DNA from 3 places in the Streptomyces sediminicola genome. Region 1 is predicted to be linked to each of the others. Evidence: riboswitches for the same ligand, from Rfam matches in the RefSeq annotation. Region 1 holds a riboswitch; each other region holds the start of a gene.

Region 1 (3,263 bases):
GTCCCTCGCCCGCGTTTATGGTACGACCGTCTCGGACGTGCTCGGCGAGACGACCGCGGAACGCCAGGCGGTGGTACGCGCCGGGGACCACGAGCCGACGGTCGCCGGGGGCTGGACGTACTGGCAGGCCGGCGGGCCCGGCCGGGGGATGCAGGCGCTGCGCGTCCGGGTGCCGCACGGCACTCAGGGCGACATCGTCCGGGTGCACCCCGGTGAGGAGTGGCTCTACGTCCTGCGCGGACGGCTGCGGCTGCGGCTGGGGGAGGCCGTGCACCGGCTGGGGCCGGGCGACAGCGCGCACTTCGACTCGCTGACCCCGCACCGGATCGCGGCCGAGGACGGCGACGGGGTGGACATCCTCTTCGTCCACACCCTCTTGCAGAGCCCGACGGCCGCGCTGTGCCTGGGGCCCGCCACCACGCTGACACACCACACCATGGGAGAGACGTCATGAGCATGCAGGAGAGGTTCCCGCGCGCCCTGTGGGTCCGGCTCGTCATCTACATCGCCGTCGGGCACGTCTTCGGCGGGTTCCTCTACCTGCTGTTCGAGGTGGGCGGCAAGTAGCCGTCCGCGCGGGGCGGGTGGCTCACTCCAGCATCCGCTCCCGCAGCCGCTCCCGGGTCCGCGGTGCGAGCCGCAGTCCCTTCTCCAGGTACGTGTCGACGTCGCCCCAGGTCTCCTCGACGGTCTCGAACGCCGCCGACAGGTACTCGGCGCGGGCGTCGAAGAGCGGGCTGAGCAGTTCCATCACCTCGGCGGAGTAGGCCGAGGCGGAGTCGCCGTTGCGGTGCACCTTGTAACGGCGGTGGGTGGCGTTGGACTTCAGGTAGTCGTCGAGGACCGCCTCGCGCTCGACGCCGACGGCCAGCAGCGTGACCGCCACGGACAGGCCCGCCCGGTCCTTGCCCGCCGCGCAGTGCATCAGCGCGGGCACGCTGTCCTCCGCGAGCGCGTGCAGCACCCGGGAGTGCTCCGCCGTCCGCTCCCGGACCATCGACCGGTAGGAGGCGACCATCCGGCCGGCCGCCTTGCCGTCGTCGAGGACGGAGCGGAGCTGGTCCAGGTTCCCGTCGCGCACCATCGTCCAGAACTCGGCGCCGTCGGCCGGGTCGCTCAGCGGCAGGTTCACGTTGCGCACGCCCGGCAGCGCGACGTCCGGGCCCTCCAGCCGCTGGTCGGCCGCGTTGCGGAAGTCGAAGACCGTGTGCAGGCCCAGCGAGGCGAGGAAGGCGGTGTCCTCGTCGGTCGCGTGCGCGAGGTGTCCGCTGCGGAACAGCACGCCGTGACGCACCCGCCGTCCGTCCACCGTCGGCAGTCCGCCCACGTCACGGAAGTTGCGCACGCCTGCCAGCTCGGGTTCGGTCGACGGCACCTGCTGCGTCACGAGGGCTCCTCCCACTCCCGCCCGCCGGCGCTGCTCGACGGCGGGCACGAGTCGACGATACGACATGCCCCGACCGCGAGGGCGAGTTGTCCACAGGGCACGAAGAGCATGCCGCGCGTGCCCCGGCGGTCCCGGCGCCGCGCCCGGCGCGCGCCTCCCGTCCCGGATGCGCCGGGGGAGCCCGCGGCCGCTCGGGAGGTACCGGGTGACGCGGAGAGTTCGCCCGACCTGTAGGTGAGTTGGGTGGATTGTCCTGATTGGCGCCTTGCTCCCTACTCGCCCTGGAGTAAAAGGCGCCGGAGCGGGGCCGCGTGAGCAGGCTCATATCCGTGACGGTGCGTTGCCCAGCATGTTCACGTAATCCGCCTGTGCCGGCCGGGGTTTGAGGGGTCCTCTCCTTCCGGTTCCCACGCAGGGTGACCGCTGCTACCCGTATTGGATCATCCGAAACGCCCGTTCGGGGAACCGCTCGCTTGTTCCCCCGCGTCCCCGTCCCTTACGTTCACCACCGATCCGGACGGACGCCTAATCCTGCCGCCGACCGGAGTCCGCACACACCCACCACCCGTACCCGGCAGGAGCGGGGGACCCACAGGTATCACCGCCTGTTCCGGTTCCCGGAACGGCTAGGGGTCAAGTCGCGCCACGGCGCGGCCGGGCATCTCCAGCCCGCACCCGACAGCTCACCTCGCAGGCGCCGGAGAGGAATTCGTCATGCCCGCCAAGGGTAAGCACCGTCGTACCAAGGCCCAGCGCCTCACCCGCACCCTCGCCTTCGCCGGCACCGGCGGCGCCGCGCTCGCGCTGCCGCTGATGGGTGCCGCCGGCGCCCACGCCGCCCCCGCGCACTCCGTCGCGGAGCAGTCCGTGCGCTCCGTGCCGGCCGCCGCCAAGCCGGCCGGCGAGAAGGACTCCGCCTCCCGCACCTACACGGTGAAGCGGGGCGACCACCTCTCGAAGATCGCCGTCGAGCAGCACGTCAGCGGCGGCTGGAAGAAGCTCTACGCCGACAACCGCGAGGCCGTCGGCTCCGACCCGTCGCTGATCCACCCCGGCCTGAAGCTCACGCTCACCGGCAAGCCCGCGGCCACGCAGTCGCCGGCCTCCTCCTCCGAGGGGTCCGCCGCCGCGAAGCCGGCCGCGCCGAAGCCCGCCGCGAAGCCGGCCGCGCCGAAGCCGGCCGCCAAGCCCGCCGCGCCGAAGCCGGCCGCCCCGTCGACGACCACCACCTCGACCACGGCCCAGTCCACCGGCACCACCGGCGGCTACGTCTCGCCCGTGCCCGGCGGCACGGTCGGCACCCCGTACCACCAGAGCGGCAGCATGTGGTCCAGCGGCTACCACACCGGCACCGACTTCGTCGTGCCCACCGGCACCTCGCTGAAGGCCGTCGGCTCCGGCACCGTGGTCTCCGCCGGCTGGGGCGGCGCGTACGGCAACCAGGTCGTCATCAAGCTCGCCGACGGCCACTACGCCCAGTACGCCCACCTGTCCGCGCTCTCCGTCTCCGCCGGCCAGAGCGTCACCGCCGGCCAGCAGGTCGGCCTGTCCGGTGCCACCGGCAACGTGACCGGCCCGCACCTGCACTTCGAGATCCGCACCACCCCGGACTACGGCTCGGACATCGACCCGATCGCCTACCTGCGCTCGCACGGCGTCTCCCTCTGACCCTCGCGCGCCGCACCGCCGGAGGCCGGACCCCGCACCCCGGGGCCCGGCCTCCGGGCGTTCCCGCGCCGGACAGCGGGCGCCGCGCCACCGCGTGACACCCGGTCGCCTATTCCGGCCGGCCGGTTCGCGCGGCGTGGTCTTTCTCACCGGCCGTCAACCCCTTCCTACGGTCGCGTAGGTCACAATCCACCGTGAATCATGGGCC
Region 2 (3,263 bases), 1.2 Mb from region 1:
TTCCAGCAGGGCGGAGGCGACGCCGCGGCCCTGGTGGGCGTCCTGGACCAGGAAGGCGACCTCGGCCTCGTCGGAGACGGGGGGCGGGGGACCGCCGCCGGGGGCGGGGCGGGAGGAGGCGGGTGTTCCGCCGGCGCCGATCCGGTCGTAGCGTACGGTGGCGATGAACTCGCCGCCGATCGTGGCCGCGAGTCCCACCCGGTCCACGAAGTCGTGGTGGGTGAAGCGGTGGACGTCCTTGGCGGACAGGCGAGGGTACGGCGCGAAGAAGCGGTAGTACTTCGACTCGTCGGAGACCTGCTCATAGAAGCTGATCAGGCGCTCCGCGTCATCAACGGTGATGGGGCGGACGCGTGCGGTGCCGCCGTCGCGCAGCACCACGTCGGCCTCCCAGTGGGCGGGGTACTCGTGCCGGTCCGGCGAGGTCTGCATGGGCCCCAGCGTACGGCTCGCGTACGACAGGGGCGCCGGGCAGGCCGTGGAGGACGGAAGACCGGACCGAGGCCGCGGTCCGGGCGCCACCCCGGCGGGCGCCGCACGCCCGTCCGGAGCCGCTTCACGATATGGGAAACTGGTCTAGACAACCCCTGAACTCCGAAGGGCAGCATCACATGGCTGAGCGCCGCGTCAACGTCGGCTGGGCCGAGGGCCTCCACGCCCGCCCCGCCTCCCTCTTCGTCCGAGCCGCCACGGCCACAGGCGTCCCGGTGACGATCGCCAAGGCCGACGGCGACCCCGTCAACGCGGCCTCCATGCTGGCCGTCCTGGGCCTGGGCGCCCAGGGGGGCGAGGAGATCGTCCTCGCCTCCGACGCCGAGGGCGCGGACATCGCCCTGGACCGGCTGGCCAAGCTGGTCGCCGAGGGTCTCGAGGAGCTTCCCGAGACCGTCTGACCCGGGACGCCGCGGACCGCGCCGCCCCCACGACACGCGAGGGCCCGCCCGAGGAGACTCGGGCGGGCCCTCGCTTCGCCGGGCGCCGGCGCGGTCCGCGGCGTCAGATCGCGACGCCGTGGCCGCGCAGGTAGGCGGCGGGGTCCATGTCGGTGCCGTAGTCGGCGCCCGAACGGACCTCGAAGTGCAGGTGGGGTCCGGTGACGTTGCCGGTGGCGCCGGCCAGGCCGATCTGCTGGCCGGGGGTGACCGCCTGGCCCGCGAAGACGCCGATGGACGACAGGTGCCCGTACTGGGTGTACGTGCCGTCGTGCATCTTGATCACGACCTGGTAGCCGTACGCGCCGCCCCAGCCGGCCTCGACGACCGTGCCGGTGCCGACCGACCGCACCGGGGTGCCGGTGGCGGCGTGGAAGTCGATGCCGGTGTGGCTGCCGGAGGACCACAGGGCGCTGCCGGCCCCGTAGGCGGTGGAGACATAGGAGCCGGCGATCGGCGCCACGAAGGTGTTCAGACGCTCGCGCTCGGCCTCCCGGGCGGCGCGCTCCTGGGCCTCGCGGGCCTCCGCGGCGGCCTCGGCGGCCCGCTCGCGGGCGGCCTTCTGCGCGGCCTCCCGGGCGGCGGCGTGCTGCGCGGCCTGCTTCTGCGACTCGGCCTGGGCGTCGATCTCCCCGGCGACGGAGTCACCGATGGTGACGACCGGGGTGAGCCCGGTCTGCTCCGGGGACGGCTCGTCGGCGAGCGCCGGGGCCGCGAGGTTCCCGACCACTCCGCCGGTGGCGAGGGCGGCGACACCCGCCGCGCGGGCGGTGGTGCGGTGCATCTTGCCGGGGCGGCGATGCTTCCCGGTGGCGCGCGTGAACGCCATGTGGAGGCTGGTCCTTTCCTTCCCTCTCGCCTACCGGGTTAGCTGACGGGTTCGGAGCAGGAAGGTCTCCTACGGACCCCCTCGCCTGCGCGCGGGCGTCCGATTCACCCCAGGGACTGCACACGGGTCCCCGGCTCCCCTGGCTCGCGCCGTACGGGGACTCGGCGATGGCTGTCCGGTGCCGCGGGCGCGGCGCACTGCCTGACGAACAGCCCGGACGAAGCTAAACGGGCCCGGCGTCAATCCTCAAACGCACCAAGGTTTTTGTAGCGTACGCCACAGGGCAGACGGGCAGCCTCCCCCTCAATTCGGACACGGGGCGGCCCCGGTGACGTCCTGCCACCGGGGCCGCCGCACGCGTCCGGGACCGCTCACTCGGCCGGGACGACCGTCACCTCGCCGATGCCGAGGGCCTCCACGGGGGCCTTGATCTTGGCGGCGTCGCCGACCAGGACGGTCACCAGGCGGTCCACCGGGAAGGCGTTGACGACCGCCGCCGTGGCCTCCACGGTGCCCGTCGCGGCGAGCTGCCGGTACAGGGCGGCCTGGTAGTCGTCGGGCAGGTGCTGCTCGACCTGGTCGGCGAGGGTGCCGGCGACGGCCGCCGCCGTCTCGTACTTGAGCGGCGCCACCCCCACCAGGTTCTGCACGGCCACGTCCCGCTCGGCGTCGGTCAGCCCCTCCGCGGCGAGCGTGCGCAGCACCGTCCACAGGTCCGACAGGGCGGGGCCGGTGTTGGGCGTGTCGACGGAGCCGCTGATGGCGAGCATCGAGGCGCCGGTGCCGTCGGGCGCGGAGCGCAGCACCTGGCCGAAGGCACGGACGCCGTAGGTGTAGCCCTTCTCCTCGCGCAGGACGCGGTCCAAGCGGGAGGTGAGGGTGCCGCCGAGGCAGTACGTGCCGAGCACCTGCGCCGGCCAGACGCGGTCGTGCCGGTCGGCGCCGGTGCGGCCGATGAGGAGCTGGGTCTGGACGGCGCCGGGACGGTCCACGATGACGACCCGGCCGGTGTCGTCGGCGGTCACCGGCGGCACCGGACGCGGCTCGGTCGTGGAGCCGGTCCAGGCGCCCAGGGTGTCGGCGAGCAGCGCGTCCGGGTCGATGCCGGTGAGGTCGCCGACGACCACGGCCGTGGCGGTGGCGGGGCGGACGTGGCGCTCGTAGAAGGCGCGGACGGCGGCCGAGTCGACGGCGGCGACCGTCTCCTCGGTGCCCTGGCGCGGCCGGGACATGCGCGAGCCGGCCGGGAACAGCTCCTTGGACAGCTCCTTGGCGGCGCGGCGCGCGGGGTTGGCCAGTTCGTGCGGGATCTCGTCGAGCCGGTTGCGCACCAGCCGCTCGACCTCGCCGTCGGCGAAGGCGGGCGCCCGCAGGGCGTCGGCGACCAGGCCGAGCGCCTTGGCGAGCCGGGAGACCGGCACCTCCAGGCTCAGCCGGACGCCGGGGTGGTCGGCGTAGGCGTCGAGGGTGGCGCCGCAGCGCTCCAGCTCGGCCGCGAACTC
Region 3 (3,263 bases), 3.1 Mb from region 1:
CCGCTCCCGCGAACCTGGACGTCGGGACGGCAAGCGGCACGGCAGCGGGGTGGCGGGAGACGAGTGGTGCGGCCAGGTGACGTGGACGACGAGGGAGCGTTCGCCAGGGCCGGCGGCAGGCTCCCCGGCGACCCCGTGCCCGACCCGGGCCTCGGCGACGCGACCCGGTCCCCCGTGCGCCCGCCCGGGCGCGGCGGGCGCCGCACCCTCGTCCGCGTGCTCCCCGTCCTGATCCTCGTCGTCGCCGTCCTCTACGACCTGTTCACCCCCCGCTCCTTCACCGCGGGGCCGCTCTACACGGCCGCCCCGCTGGTCGCCGCGCCGGTCTACTCGCGGCGCGGCACCGTGCTCACCAGCGCCGCCTCGGTCGTCTCCGTCCTCGCGCTCCAGAGCGGCAAGGGTGTCCTCTACTACGTCGACTCCCTGACCGAACTGGCCACCATCGCCACCGTCGCCGCGCTCGCCATCCTCTTCAACGCCTTCGTCCGCCGCACCGACGAACGCCTTGCCTCCGCCCGCGAGATCGCCGAGGCCGCCCAGCGCGCGGTGCTGCCCGCCCCCGCCGAACGCATCGGCGGCTTCGAGATCGCCGCCCGTTACGAGGCCGCCCAGGCCGACGCCTTCATAGGCGGCGACCTCTACGCCGTGCAGGACAGCGCCCGGGGCGTCCGGGTCATCGTCGGGGACGTCCGTGGCAAGGGCATGGGCGCGGTCGCGGCCGTCGCCGTCGTGATCGGCGCCTTCCGCGAGGCCGCCGAGCAGGAGGCCACGCTGGAGGCGGTCGCGCAGCGGCTGGAACGGGCGCTCGCCCGCGAGGGCACCCGGCGCGAGGGGCTGGACGCCTTCGAGGGGTTCACCACTGCCGTCCTCGCCGAACTCCCGCACGGCGACGGCACCGTCCGCATCGTCAACCGGGGCCATCCGCCGCCCCTGTTGCTGTACGCCGACGGCACCCTCGGCCAGGTGCCCGTGCGCGAACCGGCCCTGCCGCTCGGCATGGGCGACCTCGGCGTCTGGCCCGACCGCGCCGAGGAGTCCTGCTTCCCCGGCGGCGCCACCCTCCTCCTCTACACCGACGGACTGACCGAGGCCCGCGACGAACGGGGGGAGTTCTACGACCCGTACGCCTACCTCGCCGGCCGTTCCTTCCGGCATCCGGCGGAGTTGCTGGACACCCTCGCCGAGGACGTACGCCGCTACTCCGGGGACGGTATGGCCGACGACATGGCGCTGCTCGCCCTCCGCCGCCCCTGATCCGCCGCACCCCGTGAGCCCCGCGTCCGGGACCCGCCGTCACGATCCGTGACCGGACGACCGCCCTGCGCATAACAACTGACACACCATCAGAAAATCGTGGTGTGAGGCGCTCCACCAGAGGCGGGTCAACTCGCCCGGTTTTCACCGGTCGTGGGGCCTAAGTCCGTGCCGGGACCGTTAATGATCAAGAGGAACGGCTTGGATTCCCTGCCCGGTGTCTATTAACGTTCGATAACGCAGCGCGGTCGTCCCAGCCGTCACAGAAGGCGGCTCCGCGCGCACGCGCCGAATCCCGCGAGGGAACCGGGGAACCACCACATTGGGGTGAATCGTGTGTGTGCCGCCGTGGAGACGCGGCCGGTATACGCGCGTAGGAGACCTTCCTGCTCCGAACCCGTCAGCTAACCCGGTAGGCGGAAGGAAGGAAAGGAGCGCGCCCACGTGGCGTCCAACCGGCCCGCCCCCGAGGCTCCGTCCGTACCCGGCGGGTACGACGGCGACACCTTCGTCTACGGCGGTCCCCACCCCGACGACGGCCCCTTCGAGGAGTGGAACCCCACCGCCGACACCGTCCGGCCCGTCCGGGGCAGGCACCGCGTCGCCAAGCAGCGCGGCGGGCTCGCCCGCAGCTCCACGGTCCTCGGCGTCGGCGTCATCGCGGCCGTCGGCGCGGGCGGCATGGCCACCGCCGCCCCCGGCAAGTCGCCCGTCTCGATCTCCTTGCCCGACCTCCCCTCGGTCGGCTCGCTGATCTCCACCCCCGAGCCGGAGCCCGAGGGCTCCAGCACCCCGCTCAGCGGTATCGGCGCCTCCACCGGCGACACCGACGAGGGCGCCGGCGACGCCGGTGAGGCGCTGCGGGCCCGGATCATGGCCCAGGCCGAGCAGCAGCAGGACCAGGTGGCGAGCAAGGCCGCCGCCGAGGCCGCCGCCGCCGCGGAGAAGCAGGCCGTCGAGGCCGCCGCCAAGGCGGAGAAGGAGGCCAGGGCCAAGGCCGCCGCCGCCAAGGAGAAGGCGGAGGAGGAGGCCCGCAGGAAGGCCGAGGCCGAGCGCCTGGCCGAGCTGGCCCGGCAGTACGCGCTGCCGACCTCCGCCTACACGATCACCTCGACCTTCGGGCAGTCCGGCTCCATGTGGTCCTCCGGCTACCACACCGGGCTCGACTTCGCCGCCCCCACCGGCACCCTGATCAAGGCCGTGCACACCGGCACGATCACCGAGGCCGGCTGGGCGGGCTCCTACGGCTACCGCACGATCCTCACCCTGGAGGACGGCACCGAGCTGTGGTACGCGCACCAGTCGTCGATCAACGTCAGCGTGGGCCAGCAGGTCAACACCGGTGACGTCATCGGCCGCGTGGGTGCCACCGGCAACGTGACCGGCCCCCACCTGCACTTCGAGGTCCACCCCGGTGGCGCCGACAGCGGTGTCGACCCGACGGCGTGGCTGCGGGGCAAGGGCCTCGGCATCTGAGGCATCCGGCGCCCCGAGCGCCCGGCATCCGGCACCCCGGGCCGGGCAGCCGGCGCGGCACCCCGCGCCGGCCCGGTGGCGGGCCCCGCCCACCTCGACGCGAGACCCCCGTGGCCCCGCCCCGCGCGGTGACCGCGGCGACCCCCTGGAGGACCCCGGCGGTCCTGGCGGCCAACCCCCCGACGCCAGGGCTGCCGGCTTCCGGCGCGCGGGCCGCCCCGCCGAACGGCCCACCCACGGAATGACCGCGTCCGGCGCGGGCGTTGACGTACGACATGACGTATCCGCGCCCTCTCGGCTCCTCCGGTCTCCAGGTCTTCCCGCTCGCCCTCGGCGGCAACGTCTTCGGGTGGACCGCCGACCGCGACCGCTCCTTCGCCGTCCTCGACGCCTACGCGGCTGCCGGCGGCAACTTCCTCGACAGCGCCGACTCCTACTCCGCCTGGGTGGAGGGCAACTCCGGCGGCGAGTCCGAGACCGTCATCGGCGAGTGGCTCGCCGCGCGCGGCAACCGCGACGACATCGTGATCGCC

The links. Region 1 has a riboswitch for cyclic di-AMP ahead of VM636_RS02740 (LysM peptidoglycan-binding domain-containing M23 family metallopeptidase). Riboswitches for the same ligand answer to the same signal wherever they lie in the genome.
Region 2: another riboswitch for cyclic di-AMP. It lies ahead of VM636_RS07555 (M23 family metallopeptidase); the one in region 1 lies ahead of VM636_RS02740 (LysM peptidoglycan-binding domain-containing M23 family metallopeptidase).
Region 3: another riboswitch for cyclic di-AMP. It lies ahead of VM636_RS16255 (M23 family metallopeptidase); the one in region 1 lies ahead of VM636_RS02740 (LysM peptidoglycan-binding domain-containing M23 family metallopeptidase).

The regions. Positions count from the first base shown of each region.
Region 1 covers NZ_CP144555.1:593,631-596,893, reverse strand. The annotation lists gene VM636_RS02755 (XRE family transcriptional regulator) at 1-454, shown strand, start outside; gene VM636_RS02750 (DUF6126 family protein) at 451-567, shown strand; gene VM636_RS02745 (tyrosine-protein phosphatase) at 590-1,387, opposite strand; cyclic di-AMP (ydaO/yuaA leader) riboswitch at 1,940-2,097, shown strand; gene VM636_RS02740 (LysM peptidoglycan-binding domain-containing M23 family metallopeptidase) at 2,102-3,055, shown strand.
Region 2 covers NZ_CP144555.1:1,753,533-1,756,795, forward strand. The annotation lists gene VM636_RS07545 (bifunctional GNAT family N-acetyltransferase/acetate--CoA ligase family protein) at 1-432, opposite strand, end outside; gene VM636_RS07550 (HPr family phosphocarrier protein) at 612-893, shown strand; gene VM636_RS07555 (M23 family metallopeptidase) at 997-1,761, opposite strand; cyclic di-AMP (ydaO/yuaA leader) riboswitch at 1,774-1,938, opposite strand; gene VM636_RS07560 (pitrilysin family protein) at 2,133-3,263, opposite strand, start outside.
Region 3 covers NZ_CP144555.1:3,710,768-3,714,030, forward strand. The annotation lists gene VM636_RS16250 (PP2C family protein-serine/threonine phosphatase) at 82-1,254, shown strand; cyclic di-AMP (ydaO/yuaA leader) riboswitch at 1,531-1,688, shown strand; gene VM636_RS16255 (M23 family metallopeptidase) at 1,699-2,730, shown strand; gene VM636_RS16260 (aldo/keto reductase) at 3,006-3,263, shown strand, end outside.